One region of the Alteromonas gilva genome, then DNA from elsewhere that is predicted to be linked to it. Evidence: predicted binding sites of a transcription regulator. Region 1 holds the regulator's gene; each other region holds the start of a gene.
What was found. Region 1 encodes sigma-54, which starts transcription at its own class of promoters, with help from an activator protein. Its sites were predicted from a motif close to GTTGGCACGNNNNTNGNNT; they were not measured.
Positions count from the first base shown of each region.

Region 2: a site for sigma-54 is predicted at 1,460-1,478, ahead of flhA (flagellar biosynthesis protein FlhA). Genes of this name have one in related genera too.
Region 3: a site for sigma-54 is predicted at 2,769-2,787, ahead of OIK42_RS09075 (diacylglycerol kinase family protein). Genes of this name have one in related genera too.
Region 4: a site for sigma-54 is predicted at 2,961-2,979, ahead of OIK42_RS07145 (manganese efflux pump MntP). Genes of this name have one in related genera too.

Region 1 is NZ_JAQQXP010000001.1:1,061,925-1,066,324, forward strand. It holds gene OIK42_RS04680 (DUF885 domain-containing protein) at 1-280, shown strand, start outside; gene OIK42_RS04685 (HPr family phosphocarrier protein) at 305-577, opposite strand; gene rapZ (RNase adapter RapZ) at 577-1,422, opposite strand; gene ptsN (PTS IIA-like nitrogen regulatory protein PtsN) at 1,453-1,911, opposite strand; gene hpf (ribosome hibernation promoting factor) at 1,924-2,211, opposite strand; gene OIK42_RS04705 (RNA polymerase factor sigma-54) at 2,236-3,714, opposite strand; gene lptB (LPS export ABC transporter ATP-binding protein) at 3,797-4,400, opposite strand, start outside.
Region 2 is NZ_JAQQXP010000001.1:1,579,405-1,583,804, forward strand. It holds gene fliR (flagellar biosynthetic protein FliR) at 1-259, shown strand, start outside; gene flhB (flagellar biosynthesis protein FlhB) at 275-1,399, shown strand; gene flhA (flagellar biosynthesis protein FlhA) at 1,566-3,668, shown strand; gene flhF (flagellar biosynthesis GTPase FlhF) at 3,699-4,400, shown strand, end outside.
Region 3 is NZ_JAQQXP010000001.1:2,064,983-2,069,382, reverse strand. It holds gene putP (sodium/proline symporter PutP) at 1-401, opposite strand, end outside; gene OIK42_RS09090 (hypothetical protein) at 758-1,300, opposite strand; gene OIK42_RS09085 (SDR family NAD(P)-dependent oxidoreductase) at 1,519-2,205, opposite strand; gene OIK42_RS09080 (DUF2878 domain-containing protein) at 2,208-2,744, opposite strand; gene OIK42_RS09075 (diacylglycerol kinase family protein) at 2,958-4,400, shown strand, end outside.
Region 4 is NZ_JAQQXP010000001.1:1,625,366-1,629,765, reverse strand. It holds gene OIK42_RS07165 (Xaa-Pro dipeptidase) at 1-644, shown strand, start outside; gene OIK42_RS07160 (Hsp20 family protein) at 842-1,312, shown strand; gene OIK42_RS07155 (GFA family protein) at 1,392-1,793, opposite strand; gene OIK42_RS07150 (hypothetical protein) at 1,931-2,281, opposite strand; gene OIK42_RS07145 (manganese efflux pump MntP) at 2,330-2,890, opposite strand; yybP-ykoY riboswitch at 2,931-3,073, opposite strand; gene OIK42_RS07140 (NRAMP family divalent metal transporter) at 3,468-4,400, shown strand, end outside.

The DNA of each region.
Region 1 (4,400 bases):
GTGGAGCCGGGCCCGGGCAATCGATTATCTGGCGGCTAATACCGCATTATCGATGGCCAACGTGCGCGCCGAAGTGGACCGCTATATTTCCTGGCCGGGCCAGGCGTTGTCGTACAAGATGGGCCAGCTAAAAATACTTGAATTACGTGAGCGCGCCGAGCAGGCGCTGGGTAATCAGTTTGATATCCGTGAGTTTCATCAACAGTTGCTGGGGAATGGGGCGCTGCCACTGGCTCTTCTGGACCGGCAAATTCAGGCGTATATTGACGCCTATCGTTAAACCACAGGGAGTGACGACTCCCTGCTACTCAGCCTCGTTAAAGCGCCCGGCGATCAGCGATTCGACAGCCTGCATGGCGGCTTCGGCATCAGGACCTTCGCTGATCACATCGACCTGCTCACCCTGGTGGCTTTCCATGAGCATCAGGCCCAGTACACTGTTGGCATTGGCTTCCTGCTCGCCTTTAATGAGGGTAATCTGCGCATCAAACTGATTAGCCAATTGCACTAACTGGGTGGCTGCGCGCGCGTGCAGGCCCAGCTTGTTAACGATTGTGAGGGTTTTCTCTACACGCATTATCGGTTCAACTCCCTGTGACGGATTTGCACATCCGGATGCTTATCTGCGAACAGTTTTGCTAATGACTGAGCTACAAATACGGAGCGATGCTGACCACCCGTACAGCCAATGGCAATGGTTACGTAGCTGCGATTGTTCCGCTCTAAATGCGGCAGCCAGGTGGTGATTAAATTCTGAATTTGCCAGATAAACTTAGTGACGATGGGCTGTGAACCGAGAAAAGCTTCAACGGGTGAATCCAGGCCGGTGTGGTGCCTTAGGTCTGGCTCCCAGTGTGGATTAGGTAAGAACCGTGCATCAAAGACATAATCGGCGTCTTTGGGGATACCATGTTTAAAACCAAAGGATTCAAATACCAGTACCAACCGCGAACTTTTTTTACCCAGAATACGCTCACGAATTAACTCAGCTAACTGGTGAATCGACAAGCGATCGGTATCGATATACAGATCGGCCCGCTCGACAATCGGCGCTAACAGATCTTTTTCGGCCTGGATGGCATCTGCCAGGGATATATTTAATTTGGCAAGTGGATGAAGCCTGCGGGTTTCGCTGAAACGTTTTACCAGCATATCGTCGCTGGCATCCAGATAAACGATAGTCATAGCCCAGGATGAGGGCAGATAATCGAGGATTTCAACCAGATCCTCAGGCTCTTTTGGCAGGTTGCGCACATCAATGCTGACAGCGACTTGATCGTATTCATCGGCTACCGTGTGGGTCAGGGTCGGCAGCAGGTTAACCGGGATGTTGTCAACGCAGTAATAACCGAGATCTTCCAGTGCGCGCAGCGCAACGGACTTCCCCGAGCCCGAACGACCACTGATAATGATAAGCTTCATGAACTGTCAGACTCCTTGTGGTATTACTGTTTACTGGGCGGTGTTGTCGCACAGCGCTGCAATAACTTGTTCCTTCGTTTCGGCGTTCCGAATAGTCTTTACGATGGATTTTTGACTCAGTTTACCGGCAATTGTTGCCAGTGTCTGCAAGTGTCCTTCAGTTTGGTTCTCTGGCACTAATATAGAAAAAAAGATGTCGACAGGTTTGTCATCTATCGCATCGAATGCAATAGACGGTTTGGTGGTTACCACAACGGCGGTAATTTCTGAAAGGCCGGCCAGCCGTCCGTGTGGCAGTGCAATGCCATTGCCGATGCCCGTGCTGCCCATTTTTTCGCGAGCCAACAGCGCTGTGAGGGCCTCGTCCTTTTGGATTTCCGGATTGGCTTGTGCAGCAATTGTGCTAATAATTTCGAGTATGCGTTTTTTACTGTTGCACTGGACCGCACATTCAGTGCGATCCAGGCTAACTAAGGCTTCTATATTCATAGGGTTAGGGGCCTAGTGCTTTTTGAGCTTTTCCTTATGCTTAATGACCTGACGATCAAGCTTGTCTACCATAGCGTCGATCGCTGCATACATATCTAAGTTTTCTGACGACGCAAATACTTCAGCACCGCTTAAATGCATGGTGGCCTCAGCTTTTTGATTCAGTTTTTCCACATTCAATATCACATGGACATTTGAAATGTGGTCAAAATGACGCTCCAGTTTGCTAAATTTAGTATCAACATAGTTACGCAAAGAATCGGTAATCTCAACGTGATGACCTGTAAGATTAATTTGCATAGTTCGTCTTCCTTATATTTCTGCCTAGATAAGGCTCTTGCGTTGGTTAGACGGTGGAATCGAAAGTGATTCCCGGTATTTTGCTATTGTTCGCCGAGCAACTTTAATACCTTGATCAGCCAACAATTGGGCAATTTTACTGTCGCTTAAAGGTTTGCTGGGTTTTTCCGCAGCAACCAATTTTTTTATTAACGCACGAATAGCGGTAGATGAGCATTCGCCGCCCGATTCAGTCGCTACGTGACTTGAGAAAAAGTATTTAAGCTCAAAAATACCGCGTGGGGTATGCATATATTTCTGCGTGGTCACCCGTGATATGGTTGATTCATGCATATCAACCATTTCAGCTACGTCATTGAGCACCATTGGTTTCATCATTTCAGGGCCATGCTCAAAGAAGCCCATTTGTTGCTGCACAATACAGTTAGCAACTTTAAGCAGTGTGTCGTTGCGTGACTCCAGGCTCTTTATGAACCATTTAGCCTCTTGCATGTGCGAGCGGATAAACTGTGAGTCAGCGCTATTTCTCGACTGACGACTCATTGCCGCATACTGTTGATTAACGCTCAGTTTAGGCAGACTATCCGGGTTGAGTTCTACCACCCAGCGGCCCTTTTTCTTGCTAACCGAGACATCAGGAATGACATACTCAGGTTCCTGGGTAATCAACGCACTGCCAGGACGCGGATTAAGTGTTTGTAGCAAACGCATGGCTTCTCGCAGATCATCTTCTTTGAGCCGCGACTTACGCATGAGTGTGCGGTAGTCCTTGCTGCTCAACAGATCGGCGTAATCTTCTATCAATGTTTTTGCTTCGTTTAGCCAAGGCGTATCCGGCGCAAATTGTTTAAGCTGAACCAGTAGACACTCCTGCGGGGTACGTGAACCGGAGCCGATGGGGTCAAACATCTGAATGCGCTTAAGGACACATTCAACTTCGTCTTCCTCAACGGGCTCTTCCATATCATCAGTATTGACGCTGTTGAGAATATCTTCAACTGAAACGGTTAAATATCCTGACTCATCTATCGAATCAATAATCGCGATAGCAATAGCACGGTCGATTTCACTGAATGGCGTCAGGCGCATTTGCCACAATAAATGAGCCTGGATGTCATCGGTGGTTTCGCCCTGAAAAACCTGATCGTCGTCTGACGAGGAAGGGCCAGGTGCCGGTGCCGACGATGCTGAATAATATTCATCCCAGGTACTGTCGATAGGCAGCTCGTCAGGCAGTTCGTTTTTTTCCAGCGCTTCGTTGGAGTCTAAATTATTATCGCTGGTGGCAGTTGCCGCTGCATCAGCTTCAGCATCGAGTTTACTGGTCTCGACGATATCGTTGTCGCTGTTGTCCTCGATTTCAAGCAGAGGATTAGCATCCAGCGCTTCCTGAATTTCTTGCTGAAGATCCAGTGTAGAAAGCTGCAGCAGTTTAATGGCCTGCTGCAACTGTGGCGTCATAGTGAGTTGTTGACTAAATTTAAGCTGTAAAGATGGTTTCATCTACTTCTATTCTTAACGCCTTGCTTGTTATTGAAATGGACAATGGTGGTTGTCACGTTATTGTTTGGCAGCCTGTCCCTAACTATAGCCTGAATTGCTCACCCAGGTATACATCCTTCACTTTTTGATTGCTCAACACCTGTTCTGCGCTACCCTGAGCAATCAGTTCTCCCTGGCTGACAATATAAGCCATCTCACAAACATCCAGGGTTTCCCTGACGTTGTGGTCGGTAATCAAAATGCCGATCCCACGGTCACGAAGATGTTGAATTATCTTCTTTATATCATTAACCGAAATTGGGTCAACACCCGCAAAGGGTTCATCCAGCAAAATAAATTTGGGGTTCGCTGCCAGTGCCCGGGCAATCTCAACGCGACGGCGCTCACCACCTGACAAACTCATGCCGGTACTATTACGTATATGGTTAATATTGAATTCATCAAGTAGGGCATTGGCTTCATTTAATCGCTGTTCCGAACTCAGGCCTTTGCGTGTTTGTAATATCGCCATAATATTATCAAAAACACTTAACTTGCGGAATATGGACGCTTCCTGAGGCAGGTAGCCTATGCCGTGACGGGCGCGCTCATGCATGGGCTGACGGGTTAAATCCATGTCATCAATGCGAATGTCGCCTTTATCCAGCGGTACCAAGCCCACGATCATGTAAAAGGTGGTGGTTTTA
Region 2 (4,400 bases), 520 kb from region 1:
TGGCAGCTGGATGTTTGTGGCGGCCCTTACGCTGGCATTAGCGCCGATTATTTCGCTGCTGATCGTGAATCTGGCCTTTGGTGTGATGACCAAGGCTGCGCCACAGCTCAACATCTTCAGTATCGGTTTCTCGATTGCCCAGATTATGGGGCTAATTATTATCTGGCTAACGCTTGATAACTTTTCTACTCACTTTGAAAATCAATGGCAGCGCGCACAGCAGTTTATGTGTGAATTGTTGTTGGTTTGTCCCAGCTAACGGTGCGGATAAGTCATGGCTGATTCATCAGAAAAAACAGAAGACCCCACGGCGAAACGAAAATCCCAGTCCCGTCGAAAAGGGCAAATTGCCCGCTCAAGGGAGCTTTCTACTACTCTGGTGTTGATTGCCAGTAGCATAACGTTGCTGTTGTATGGCAGCTACATTGCCGAGGCCTTGTTTAAAGTGATGGCGCGGGTATTTACGCTGTCGCGTGACGAAACCTACGATCCCACGCATATGTTTTCGGCATGGGGTGAGGCCTTTTTGCAAATCAGTGTGCCGGTGATCTCGTTTATGCTGGTGGCCATGATTGCCGGGATTTACGGCTCAATTGCATTAGGCGGCTATAACTTTACCTGGTATTCGGCCAAACCACGATTTCAAAAACTCAGCCCGATGGCGGGTTTAAAACGTATGTTTGGCATAAACGGTATCGTTGAATTACTAAAGGCTATTGCCAAGTTTGTGGTGATCGGCTCTATGGCGTTGATTGCATTGTCACTTTTTCAGGATGAAGCGCTGCATTTAGATCAGGAGATCTACCCTCTGAACGTTTTTCACGCGCTGGAAATGATCGAATGGGCGTTCTTTTTACTGACCCTCGGAATGATACCCATTGCTTTGTTCGATGTGCCATATCAGGCCTATAAGCACAAAGAACAGATGAAAATGTCGAAGCAGGAAGTCAAAGACGAACGTAAAAACTCAGAGGGCGATCCCCAGGTTAAAGGACGGATCCGTCGGTTACAGTATCAGGCCGCGGCACGGCGAATGATGAAAGAAGTGCCAAATGCCGATGTGGTTGTGACCAACCCTACCCATTACTCGGTGGCTTTAAAGTACGATCAGGATGGTAATCGAGCCCCTGTAGTGATTGCCAAAGGGTCTGATGAACTGGCAATGCATATTCGTAAAATTGCTACCGCCCACGGCGTACCGCTTATTCCCACACCAATGCTTACCCGGGCAATTTACTACACCACCGAAGTGGACGATGAAATTCCACATCGCTTATTTATGGCTGTTGCCCAGGTGTTAGCGTACGTATTTCAGTTAAAAGCGCACCGGGCGGGTAAGGCAAAACGACCAAAACCGTTAACACGGGATCTGCCGATACCACAGGATATGCGTTATTAATTGCGATATCGCTAACTCTTGTTGATGGTTTTATGCGCACTTGAGCAACCGTCAAAAAAAGCTGGCACGAGGATTGAAGAGAATTAAAGTAATACTGAGAAGATCAGGTTAATTCCTGCCAAAGCCAACCAAAGTGTCAAAAAACGGTTAGTGAGAAGTCGCTCTTATGGTGCTATCAAATTACTTACAGCGTTTCGATAAAGCGCAACTGCAAAAATATACCCAGGGTATAGGGTTGCCGGTGGTGCTGCTAGCGATAATGGGCATGGTTATTCTGCCCATGCCGCCCATATTACTGGATGTACTGTTTAGCTTTAACATTGCGCTCTCGCTGGTCATCATCCTGGTGGCAGTACTCACCCAGCGCCCCGTGGACTTTGGTATTTTCCCTCTTGTTTTGTTAATTGCCACGGTATTGCGATTAGCCCTGAATGTGGCGTCTACCCGCATCGTGTTGCTTCATGGTCATGAGGGCGGCGATGCCGCGGGTAAAGTGATTGAAGCCTTTGGTGAGGTCGTCATCGGCGGCAACTATGCTGTGGGCGTGGTGGTCTTTGCTATCTTGCTGATCATTAACTTTAAGGTGGTTACGGCGGGTGCCGGACGTATTTCTGAGGTTAGCGCGCGATTCACCCTTGATGCTATGCCCGGTAAACAGATGGCCATCGATGCCGATCTTAACGCAGGTTATATCGATCAGGATGAAGCCCGCAAGCGGCGCGAAGATATCACCGCTGAAGCTGACTTTTATGGTTCCATGGACGGTGCGTCAAAATTTGTAAAAGGTGATGCCACCGCCGGCCTCTACATTATGATGATCAACATCGTAGGTGGCCTGTTTATTGGCATGATTCAGCATGACCTGAGCTTTGGTAATGCGCTTGAAGTATATACAATTTTGACCATTGGTGATGGTCTGGTGGCGCAGATTCCTTCACTGTTGTTATCCGTTGCAACGGCAATCATTGTTACGCGGGAAAATGATACTCAGGAAATGGGCACCGAGATTAGTACCCAGTTAGGCAACCAAAGAGCGTTATACATTGCCTCGGGGATCCTGTTTGTAATGGGGATTGTGCCGGGTATGCCGCATGTTGCATTTCTGGGCTTTTCGGCGCTGGCTGGTGGCTATGCGTACTACCAAACCTATGCCGAGAAACGTAGCGAAAAAGAAGCCAACCTGCCGGCGGTTGACAACGATATGGATAACAGAGCCCCCACTGAAATAAAAGAGCTGGGGTGGGATGACGTACAACATGTTGACACCATTGGCCTGGAAGTAGGGTATCGTCTTATTCCTCTGGTTGATAAAACCCAGGGCGGAGAATTACTGACGCGCATTAAAGGTGTCCGTAAAAAACTTTCTCAGGAATTAGGCTTTTTGATTCCGCCGGTACATATTCGCGATAACCTCGATTTAGATCCCAATGCTTATCACATTTCTATGTTAGGGGTGACTATTGGCGATGCGGATGTGAGTCATGAAGAAGAGCTGGCCATTAACCCTGGTCAGGTATTTGGTAAGCTCGAAGGGCGCAAAACCAAAGATCCGGCCTTTGGACTGGATGCGGTATGGATTAAACCGGGTCAGCGTGATCATGCCCAAACCCTTGGTTATACCGTTGTGGATGCTGCCACGGTTATTGCTACCCATCTCAGCCAGTTGCTGACCAATAACGCCTATCAGCTGCTTGGTTTTGAAGAGGTACAGCAACTGATGGACATTCTCGCTAAGCATAATCCTAAGCTGGTAGAAGGCCTTATTCCGGATCTCATCTCGCTGGCGACAGTGGTAAAAGTCTTGCAAACCTTGTTATACGAAGGCGTGCCGATTCGCGACCTGCGGACAATAGTACAAACCTTAACCGAATATGCGCCTAAGAGTCAGGATCCTGACGTATTGGTGTCAGCCGTACGTATCGCTTTAAAACGGTTAATCGTGCAGGAAATCAATAGTGGCGGGGCTGAGCTGCCGGTTATCACCCTGGCGCCAGAACTGGAGCAAATGTTGCATCAGTCGTTGCAGGCGGGTGGCGAAGATGGTGCCGGTATTGAGCCGGGCCTGGCGGAACGTTTACAGAAGTCATTGCAACAAGCCAGCCAGCAGCAAGAGCTGGAAGGTGAACCCGCGGTGCTACTCACCTCTGGTATGTTGCGTCCGGTTTTATCCCGTTTCTTAAAAAATGCAGTGATGGGTTTACACGTATTGTCGTACCAGGAAATCCCGGACGACAAACAGGTCCGTATTGTGTCATCGGTGGGTCAGTAATTTGACGCCCCTTATCCCTTTGAGGTCATTATGAAGATAAGACGATTTTTTGGCAAAGACATGCGTGAAGCATTGAGTCAGGTAAAAAATGAGCTGGGTAGTGAGGCGGTAATCATGTCTAACCGCAAAGTCGCCGATGGTATTGAATTAGTGGCGGCCTACGACAAAGAGCCCGACGCCAAAATCAGTATTGCGCCCAAAGCGAAGACGGCCGGTGCCAAAAAGCCGGATGGCAGCTTGCCAACCCTGAGTGAAATTATCGGTGATGACGGCCCGGACAGCCTGCGTGCACTGATGGAAAAACAAGCCGAACAAAAAGTCGCCGTTGCCCAGCGCGTCAATGCCGCGAACGCCGAATATGAAAAACGCAACGGACCTGCCGACACGCAACGTCAGCAACCCGCGCCCGCAATGGCAACCCGTCACGCGTCGGCGTATAGCGTTAGCCCTGAGCAAGAGCCTGAAACTGATGCGGTCAGCGACAGTGGGGCGAGCCTGGCCGATATTCGCGCAGAGATCGCCTCACTGCGTAACGTGCTGCAATTTCAATTGTCCGATATGCAGCAACAGCAGCAATCCCGGCTTAAACCATTGCAGCGTTATCTGCTTCAGCAGCTGTGCAACATGGGTATCAGCCAGTCACTGGCGGCGCAGATGGTGCATTACACGCCGGCTGAGTGCAATGAGCGGGAAGCCTGGCTGTATCTGTTAAAACTATTGTCAAATCGTTTG
Region 3 (4,400 bases), 1.0 Mb from region 1:
AGTACAATGATTACCGCGGATACGATGCGCACACTCGCTGTGGACGAACCAAACCGTTTAGCAAAAAATTCGGGAACCGTTAACGAGTCGTCCGCAACTTCGGTATAGACACGAAGCTTCGGTGCGACCAGAAAATAATTAGCCAGCGCACCTGCCACCAGACCAATCGCGATATACATGGCATCGAAACCGGTTAAAAACATCGCGCCTGGCAGGCCCATTAGCATCCAGCCACTCATGTCTGAGGCCCCGGCAGATAATGCAGTTACCTGCGGGCTCACCTGCCGCCCGCCCAAAATGTACCCGGATATATCACTTGTCGATTGCCGGTAGGCGAACAAACCAATACCCAGCATCACTGCGAAATAGATAGCCAACGATATATAACTTTCAAATGCCATACAGATAAACTGCCTTTATGTTATGTAAGATTGTCAAATCTAAATATTAATTTGAGGTCTAATTATACTAATTTAAAAAATAATTACAACCTGCGGTGTCACCAACAAAATCACTAATCTCTTTATAAACAGCTACTTGTCTAAAATAAATAAATCTTAACGACAAAATATACACTTTTCAAAAACATCATAATTCAATTTAAGCATATGTTTTTATTGAAGATATATTTAAAGAATTAGGTTTATAAGACGTTCAATCAAAAAACACCTGTTAACCTGCTGAATTTAGTTCCATCGCATAAGAATGACATTTTTATTACGGCTCTAAACATTTGATTCATACCTTAAATTGAACATTATGCGGCCAGTACTGTATTACGCTTAACAGACTGTCTGACCCGCATTGCGATACCAGTGCACCACTGACTAAATTGTCTGTGTTCCGGCTCACTGTCGACCAGACCAAGCCACTCGCAGCGGCGACTGTGAGCTTTCATGCTCAGATCGATAGCCGCTTCAACCTCACCGCCACCTGACGCGTCGGTGCTAAACGCGGCAATAACAGCATGGGAGCCAAATACCTGTTGTTGATGGTGCTGCAAAATAGCATCAAACCGCTGCTTCTCAACGTGTCCGGCAGCGGCGACAATCTGCACTACTACCCCATCCAGGCTCTGTGTTTTATCGTCACACTGGTGGATGTCTGTGTAGGTTAACAGCTGTAACTTAATACCTGCCTGGCCTAACACACTGCCCAATTTTTGTATTCGTTTGCGGATACTGTCATTCCATTCAAATACGATCACACCAACAGTCACAACAGAAGGCTCAGGCCGGGTGTAACTTCGCTGGTGTGGTCGACGGGCCACGCTCCCGGTTGTAACACTTGATGTATTCACTCTATGCTCCTTACCAACCAATAATTAAGACTACATGCAGTAATTATTTTCCCGCGCACATATTCTTGTCGCTACTGGTTGGAAGCAAGACTAAAGCCAACTCAAAAATCATAAATTATTTAATAACTTACGAATTATCACAGTTGAAATATCCGAACTACGAGTGACCTATACACAACGAGTCTACCCGGCACTATGAAAATTTTTCACGGTGCAAACTACCAATTTATCGGCTTGCGCTGACGGAAAAACAACCCGTTTGGTCCGCCCTTGTCCTGACCAGCCAGCCATACTGCCGTATCGGCGCCCTCTTCGGGGCTGAGTGGCGCATCGCTGCCGCCCATTCTGGTATGCACCCAACCCGGACACATTGCATTAACCGTGACATTTTTACCGGCCGGGATCTGTGCCGCCGTTTTTACGGTTAACGCATTGAGTGCCGCTTTAGTGATTGCGTAGGCAGGCGGACCTTCAAGCCCTTCAGCAAAGCTCCCCCAGCCGCTGGACACGTTGATAATTCGCCCGTAATTATTGTCTATCATGGCCGGTAACAGCGTTTTTGTCAGAAGCGCAGGCGCTTTAACATGCACATCAAACGCTGTCTGTAAATCCTGCTCAGGTAACTCGGTGACGTCCTGGTCAAACATAACACCGGCGTTATTGACCAGAATATCAATATCGCCGAACACAGCCTGCGCCTGAACAACACCGTCGCTGATGGCGTTAGTACTGGACAGATCCATAACGATGGGGTGAACGTCACCTATGCATTCCTCAGCAGCTTGCTCTGTATTGTCTTCATCCCTGCCTACCAGTAGCACTTTGTAGCCAAGCTTGAGAAGCCCTTTTACAATTTCAAGGCCAATTCCACGGTTGCCGCCAGTGACCATTGCAATGGGTGTCATAGTTACTCCTTTTTATTATCTGCGGTAGATACGGTTAAGGCATCAAATCGCGCTTCAATAACATTACTGATGTAAAAAAGTAGAGGCATAAGGCATGCCCATATGCCAACCAGTAGTGCCATCACCACAAAAACACCGGGGCCAAACTGAACCGCACCGAGTTTCATGCCAGCCAAATAGCTGGCTGGCCCGCCTATACAGCCAAGTAGTGCGGCTAACCCGTATTTATGCCGTAGATAGCTCAGACTGTGGCGCAGCGTGGCAGCAAAAGCCAACCACAGGCAGGATAACCACAATGGAATGAGTAATATTTTCGGACTGGGAGAAAAGATATACACACCAGACAGTGCTAACACGCTGTCTACTGCGGTACCAATCACCCCTGCAGCGAGGAGGATCAAAATTTCTTTTTGTACGGAGCCACTGAGTGCAACGTGAACACCAAGCAGCACCAGTGCCAGCCAGGCATATTGATTTTGTCCCAGAATGAGCAACCACCACAATAATTGAAACCCGGCAAAATTAATGAATTTTTGCAAAGGCGAGACTCCTGTTGTTTTGTGTTCGGCACACTATTTGTATCCTATCTTGCTGGAAAGACCACAAAACAGGTTAAAAACACCTGTTCGGTTTTTCCCGGGATAACCGTAAGGTACGTTATTCATCGCAACACGCAGTACGCGTAATCGCAGTACGTAATGTAGATACGACGAAACAGCCAGTGAGTTCACTGCGAAATAAGGAACAAGTTTATGAAAATGGTGAAGTATTACGTATTAGCCGCCGTGATCCTCGGTCTGTTAACCTTTGTTATACCGATATGGTGGCTTGATATCCCGCTATGGTGGGGCAGTGCTTCGTTGATGCTGGTGAGTTTTGCGTACATATCTAACTACCCTGAACTGTTCCGTAAACAACAAGACGGGCGGATCCCCTGGTTTGTAAGGTGGTTATTTATCCCTTTCTTACTGGGCGCTCGCTTGTACAATTACTTTGAGCGTAAAAACGACAAAGTACCGAACATTCAGAAAATAGAAGACCAACTGTATTTAGGTACCCGATTAGTCAGTGCCGACGTTGAACACCTCAAAGAACAAGGCATAGACTGTATCTTAGATGTCACTGCGGAATTTGATGGTCTTGACTGGTCGGCCTATCGTTACGACGTAGACTACCTTAATATCCCGGTGCTTGATCACGCCAGCCCTACCTCTGAGCAACTGCACCTGGCCATAAACTGGCTGGATCAGCATTTAAAAGATGGCCGCAAAGCACTGGTTCACTGTGCGTTGGGGCGCGGACGGTCAGTGCTGGTGATGGCTGCGTACCTTCTGGCTCGGGATGATGCGCTGTCGATTGTTGATGTAATGAATAAAATACAATCAATCCGCGCAACGGCAAGACTAAACAAACATCAGTTAAAAAGCTTATCTACAGTGAAACAAAACGGCCGGTTAAAACTCAATAGACAACTCGCTATTGTTGCAAATCCCGTTGCCGGTGGCGGTAAATGGCCAGAAAATCGTGAGGAAATCCTGTCTTATCTTAACAATCATTTTCGGGTAACCATTTACGAGACAACCCCCAATCTCAATGCCAGCTATATGGCTGAACAAGCCATTGCAGCGGGTGATGAAGTTTTGATTGCGTGTGGCGGCGATGGCACCGTCAGTGAAGTTGCCGAAACCGCAATCAAATACAATAAAGTGCTGGGGGTTATCCCACTTGGCACTGCCAATGCGCTAAGCCAGGTCATTTATGGCATGCGCAGTACGCTGAGTCCTGTCACCCGCGCCTGTGAGATTATTTGCCAGCAACACTACCGTAAGGTGGATACTGCGATATGCAACGATCGGCTCATGCTGCTTGTTGCGGCCATTGGTTTTGAATCTAAAATGATTGAACATGCCGACCGGGAAGAAAAAGACAGTGGTGGTCAGATGGCCTATTTGTCGGGCCTGTGGAAAGCCATGAACAACAATGAACCTATGCAGATAAAAGTGACCCTGGACGATGATACAAGTTCGCTGACTACACCTTCTTTCGTCGTCGCCAATGCCGCCCCGTTAAGTACGGCGCTGGCCCAGGGCGGCAATTTGCCCGATATGACAGACGGTGAACTAGATGTCACCTGGTTAAATGCCGATGACAATGAGCAGCCATTATTTACCGTGGCCGAACTGGTATTCAGTAAT
Region 4 (4,400 bases), 560 kb from region 1:
TATTATCGAAAGGTACCAAGGTGGGTGTTCAGCAATACACCCTTGAGGAAATGCAGGCCCTGGTCGACGAAGCGCATATGCGCGGCCTGACCGTTGCCACTCATGCTCACGGTACCCAGGGCATTAAAACTGCCATAAAAGCAGGCGTTGACTCGGTAGAGCATGTCAGTTTGCTGGATGACGAAGGTATCGAACTGGCGCTGCAACACGGTACGTACTTTTCGATGGATATTTACGTTACTGAATATATTTTGGGTGAAGGCGAGGCAGCCGGGATTTTAGAAGAAAGCCTGAATAAAGAGCGCATCGTCGGTAAGCGTCAGCGTGAGAGCTTTAAAAAGGCCGTGGAAGCCGGGGTAAAAATTGTCTTTGGCACCGACGCCGGTGTGTATCCGCACGGTGATAACGGCAAACAATTTGCCCGCATGGTGGAATTTGGTATGACCCCCATGCAAGCCATTCAGGCTGCGACCATTCAACCTGCCACTCTGCTCAAACAGCAAGACAACCTGGGCAGTATCAAAGCCGGAAAAATGGCCGATATTGTGGGCGTACAGGGCAATCCTCTGGACGATATCTCACTGCTGGAAAATGTCGGGCTGGTGGTAAAAGACGGTCATATTGTAAAATCTGTTGCAATGTAACCTTCTGAAAAATAAAGATATAATAAAAATCTCACTCATAGCAGTGAGATTTTTTTATTTTGGTAGCTTGAAAATGTCTTGCGCGTACCTATTTATTTAAGTGTCGGGGCTTAATAGTAAGACCGACATAATCATCGCCGCTATGCGGGATGGTTTTTAACTTAAATAACATATTGCTTAATTGCGAGGATATGACTATGCGTACTATCGATCTATCTCCATTATATCGCTCATTTATTGGTTTTGACCGCTTGGCGTCAACCCTTGACTCTGCGTCTCAAAACAGCGAACAAACCACTTACCCGCCCTATAACATCGAATTGCTCGGTGAAGACAAGTACTTGATCAGCATGGCGATTGCCGGTTTTAGCAAAGATGATGTGACCATTGAAGTGGTGGAAAACACGCTGGTGGTAGCGGGTAAAATGAAAACCGGCAGTGATGCGGCCGAAGCAGATGACAAACAAACTCAGCAGCGTAAGTTTTTACACAAAGGCATCTCTGAACGCAGTTTCGAGCGTAAGTTCCAGCTCAGCGACCATGTTAATGTAACTGGCGCGGCCCTGGAGCACGGCTTGCTCAACATCAGTCTGGAGCGCGAAATTCCGGAAGAGAAAAAGCCTCGTCAAATAGAGATTGGCGGCCGACTACTGGAAAATAAACACTAGCCTGGCAGATTAACAGCCATCACAGCATTAACTAAGAGCGGCGCCACGGCGCCGCTTTTTTTTTATATTGTATTAGCGCTCAACCTGGCAATTCCCCGAACTCTGGCGCTCCGCCTACCGCCTCTTCCCAAACCGCTTTGCTGGACGAAAAGATATGTGCAGTAGGTAACATCGTTATCTTGGTGTCTAAACACCCGGCGGGAACAACAAGCAAGTCTGCGTTTTGAGTATTGGGCAATGCTGAGCCACACAACTTACAAAAGCTTTTGCTATGACGCGTGCCCGGAAGCGTAAAGGAAGCCACAGCATCCTCGCCCGACTGCCACATCAATGTGGCTGAATGCGAGAATAGATTTGCCGCATGCGCCGAGCCCGTGTCTTTTTGGCAGTGCTGACAGTGGCACAGATAAAAGCTGTCAAAATCACCGTTTATCTCAAAACTAACCGTGCCGCACAGGCAAGAACCGCAATGAACCATCATCTGAACTCCTTTCATGAACAGGTGTTGCAAACACCTAATGCGTTAAACATTTGGCGCGCACTTTTTTGCGCGTCCAGTGAAGGCTTTTTAGCCACAATAATATTTAATAACCAGGTTGTAGCTACCCACTCATGTAGTCAAAAACTAAATTTTGTTGACACTGGCAAGAGGTAGTACGTTGCATACACAAACATAGCCAGGACTATGCAAAACGGGATCACGAAAAGGGGCGAGAAGTTCTTTTTATTTACAACGAAATCATACAACCAGGCCCCAATGCCAAGTGGTATAAATAAAATTAACCCGGCATACATTAACCGGTTAGTACCGGCGAGCATCTCTGACTCCCTGTAAAATGCCAGCCTACTCACTTTAGTGGCTTTGCAGAAAGCCACCGCAGCGCCAGCCTTATCAAACATAGCACGAATTATTATCGGATTAAAACCCATACAGAGTTCGATGAAATAGCGCAGTGTTAATGCATTCACTGGCCTTACCCTTTATCCCAAACGTGATGCATTTTTCATTATTGAAGCCTAAAGCGTGTGACTGGCAAAAATCCACATACCCACTGCAATGAGAACCACGCCACCAAATGTTTCGGCGCGTTTGCCTATCAAGGAACCCATTGCACTGCCCAGCATAATACCTATTGTCACCATCGAAAAGGTCGCCAAACCAATCAAGGCAGCGGCAACTGCAATGTTGACGTCGACCAAAGCGAGGCCAACGCCAACTGCCATTGCGTCAATACTGGTTCCGCACGCAGTAACACAAAGCAAAACAAACGACTGTTTGGGCGATTGACTTTCTTCGTCACTGACAGGTTGAAGGCTCTCAATTATCATATAAACGCCTAACCCGCACAGAATGACTAACGCCAGCCAGTGATCCCACGCCTGTACATAGGTTGCCGCGGCGCGCCCTATTAACCAACCAATGATGGGGGTGATTGCTTCGATTAGCCCGAATGTAAGGCCAATTTTAATAGCAAAACCTAAACGTGGATTCTTGATTTTGACGCCTTTACCTATTGCCGCAGCAAAAGCATCGGTAGACATAGCAAAGGCAAGTAAGATGAGAGCGAAGATACTCATAGTGTATAACTCCGGTCAGGCAATATTGAGTCCACGATAAAACCACACGCCTGACCTTAGGGCATGGAAATATCGATGGTCTCGCCAACCGAGAGGTGTTTGCACCATGGTAATGTGACCAATTATGTTGATACAAACTTTTCCATAACTAATGGAAACAGGCTACTCCCCAACGAAGTCTGCAATATTAATACGAAAGGTGTAAACAAGGCAACCTGATTGCGTCTTTCGCGCCTGCATGACGGCACCTGGATTGGATGTTGTGTTGCTACGCCCTTGCAGAGATGAGTGGCTGTTTTATTAACCAAGATGCGTTCATACCGACTGTTATTTACAGCTCCGGCATCCCCTTTAGTGACATCATTACCACTTACCCTCACCGCAACTAATCCGCCATAAAGTACATTAAATGCGTTAAATTCCCCTCAAAGTACGTGTAGTTTTAGTTTACACTGGCATAACGTTACCAATTATCCCCATGCAAAAGGAATTCAAAGTGCCCACCAGGCAGTCTGGCGCTGACAGCCCTTTTTTAAAACTTCGTAATCTATTTAAACTACTGGGGCCCGGCGTGCTCATGGCGACCGCTGCGATAGGCGGCAGCCACCTGGTCGCCTCAACCCAGGCCGGAGCTCAGTTTGGCTGGCAGCTGGTATGGCTAATTCTGGCTGTGAACCTGTTTAAGTACCCGTTCTTCAGGGCGGGTGTCAGTTATACCATCAGCAGTCGCAAGACCCTCCAGCAAGGATATCTGGAGATGGGTAAACCCTACCTGATAATGAGTTTTGCACTCAATGGTATTTCGTCGTTTGTTAACGCCGCTGCACTGTTGTTGTTTGCTGCCAGCTTACTGGGCTATTTTGTGCCCTTCGACTTAGCCCTGCCCTGGTTAGCCGGCATTTTACTGGTATCGATTTTGGCCATACTAATTGGCGGGCATTACCATTCGCTTAATCACGTCGCAAAGATCATTATGGTTGCGTTGGTTGTTGCCACCATCGCCGCAGCATTTATTGCCTGGCAACAAGGGCCCGTCGCGCCTGACAACTTTACTTCGCCCTCCCCCTGGACACTCGCTTCGATTGGTTTTTTGGTGGTAACCATGGGCTGGATGCCAGCGCCCATCGAAATTTCCGGCATCACCTCACTGTGGCTTAAGCAACAATGCAATGAACAGGCGGTTACGCCTAAATCTGCTTTGTTTGACTTTAACCTGGGGTATTTTGTGACCTTGCTTCTGGCGCTGCTGTTTTTATCGCTGGGTAGTTTGGTACTGCATGGTGGTGAACACGAACTGGCATCGGCCGGCATAGGGTTTTCCCATCAACTGGTTGCACTCTACGCCTCTACCATTGGCGACTGGTCGCGTTACTTAATTGCTGTCATTGCCTTTTTATGTATCTTTGGTTCAGCCCTGACTGTCTACGACGGGTATTCCCGGGCGCTGGCAGAGTGTTATACGCTGTTAAAAGGTAAACAGGATATTTCTGATACGGTCTTTACCACCTGG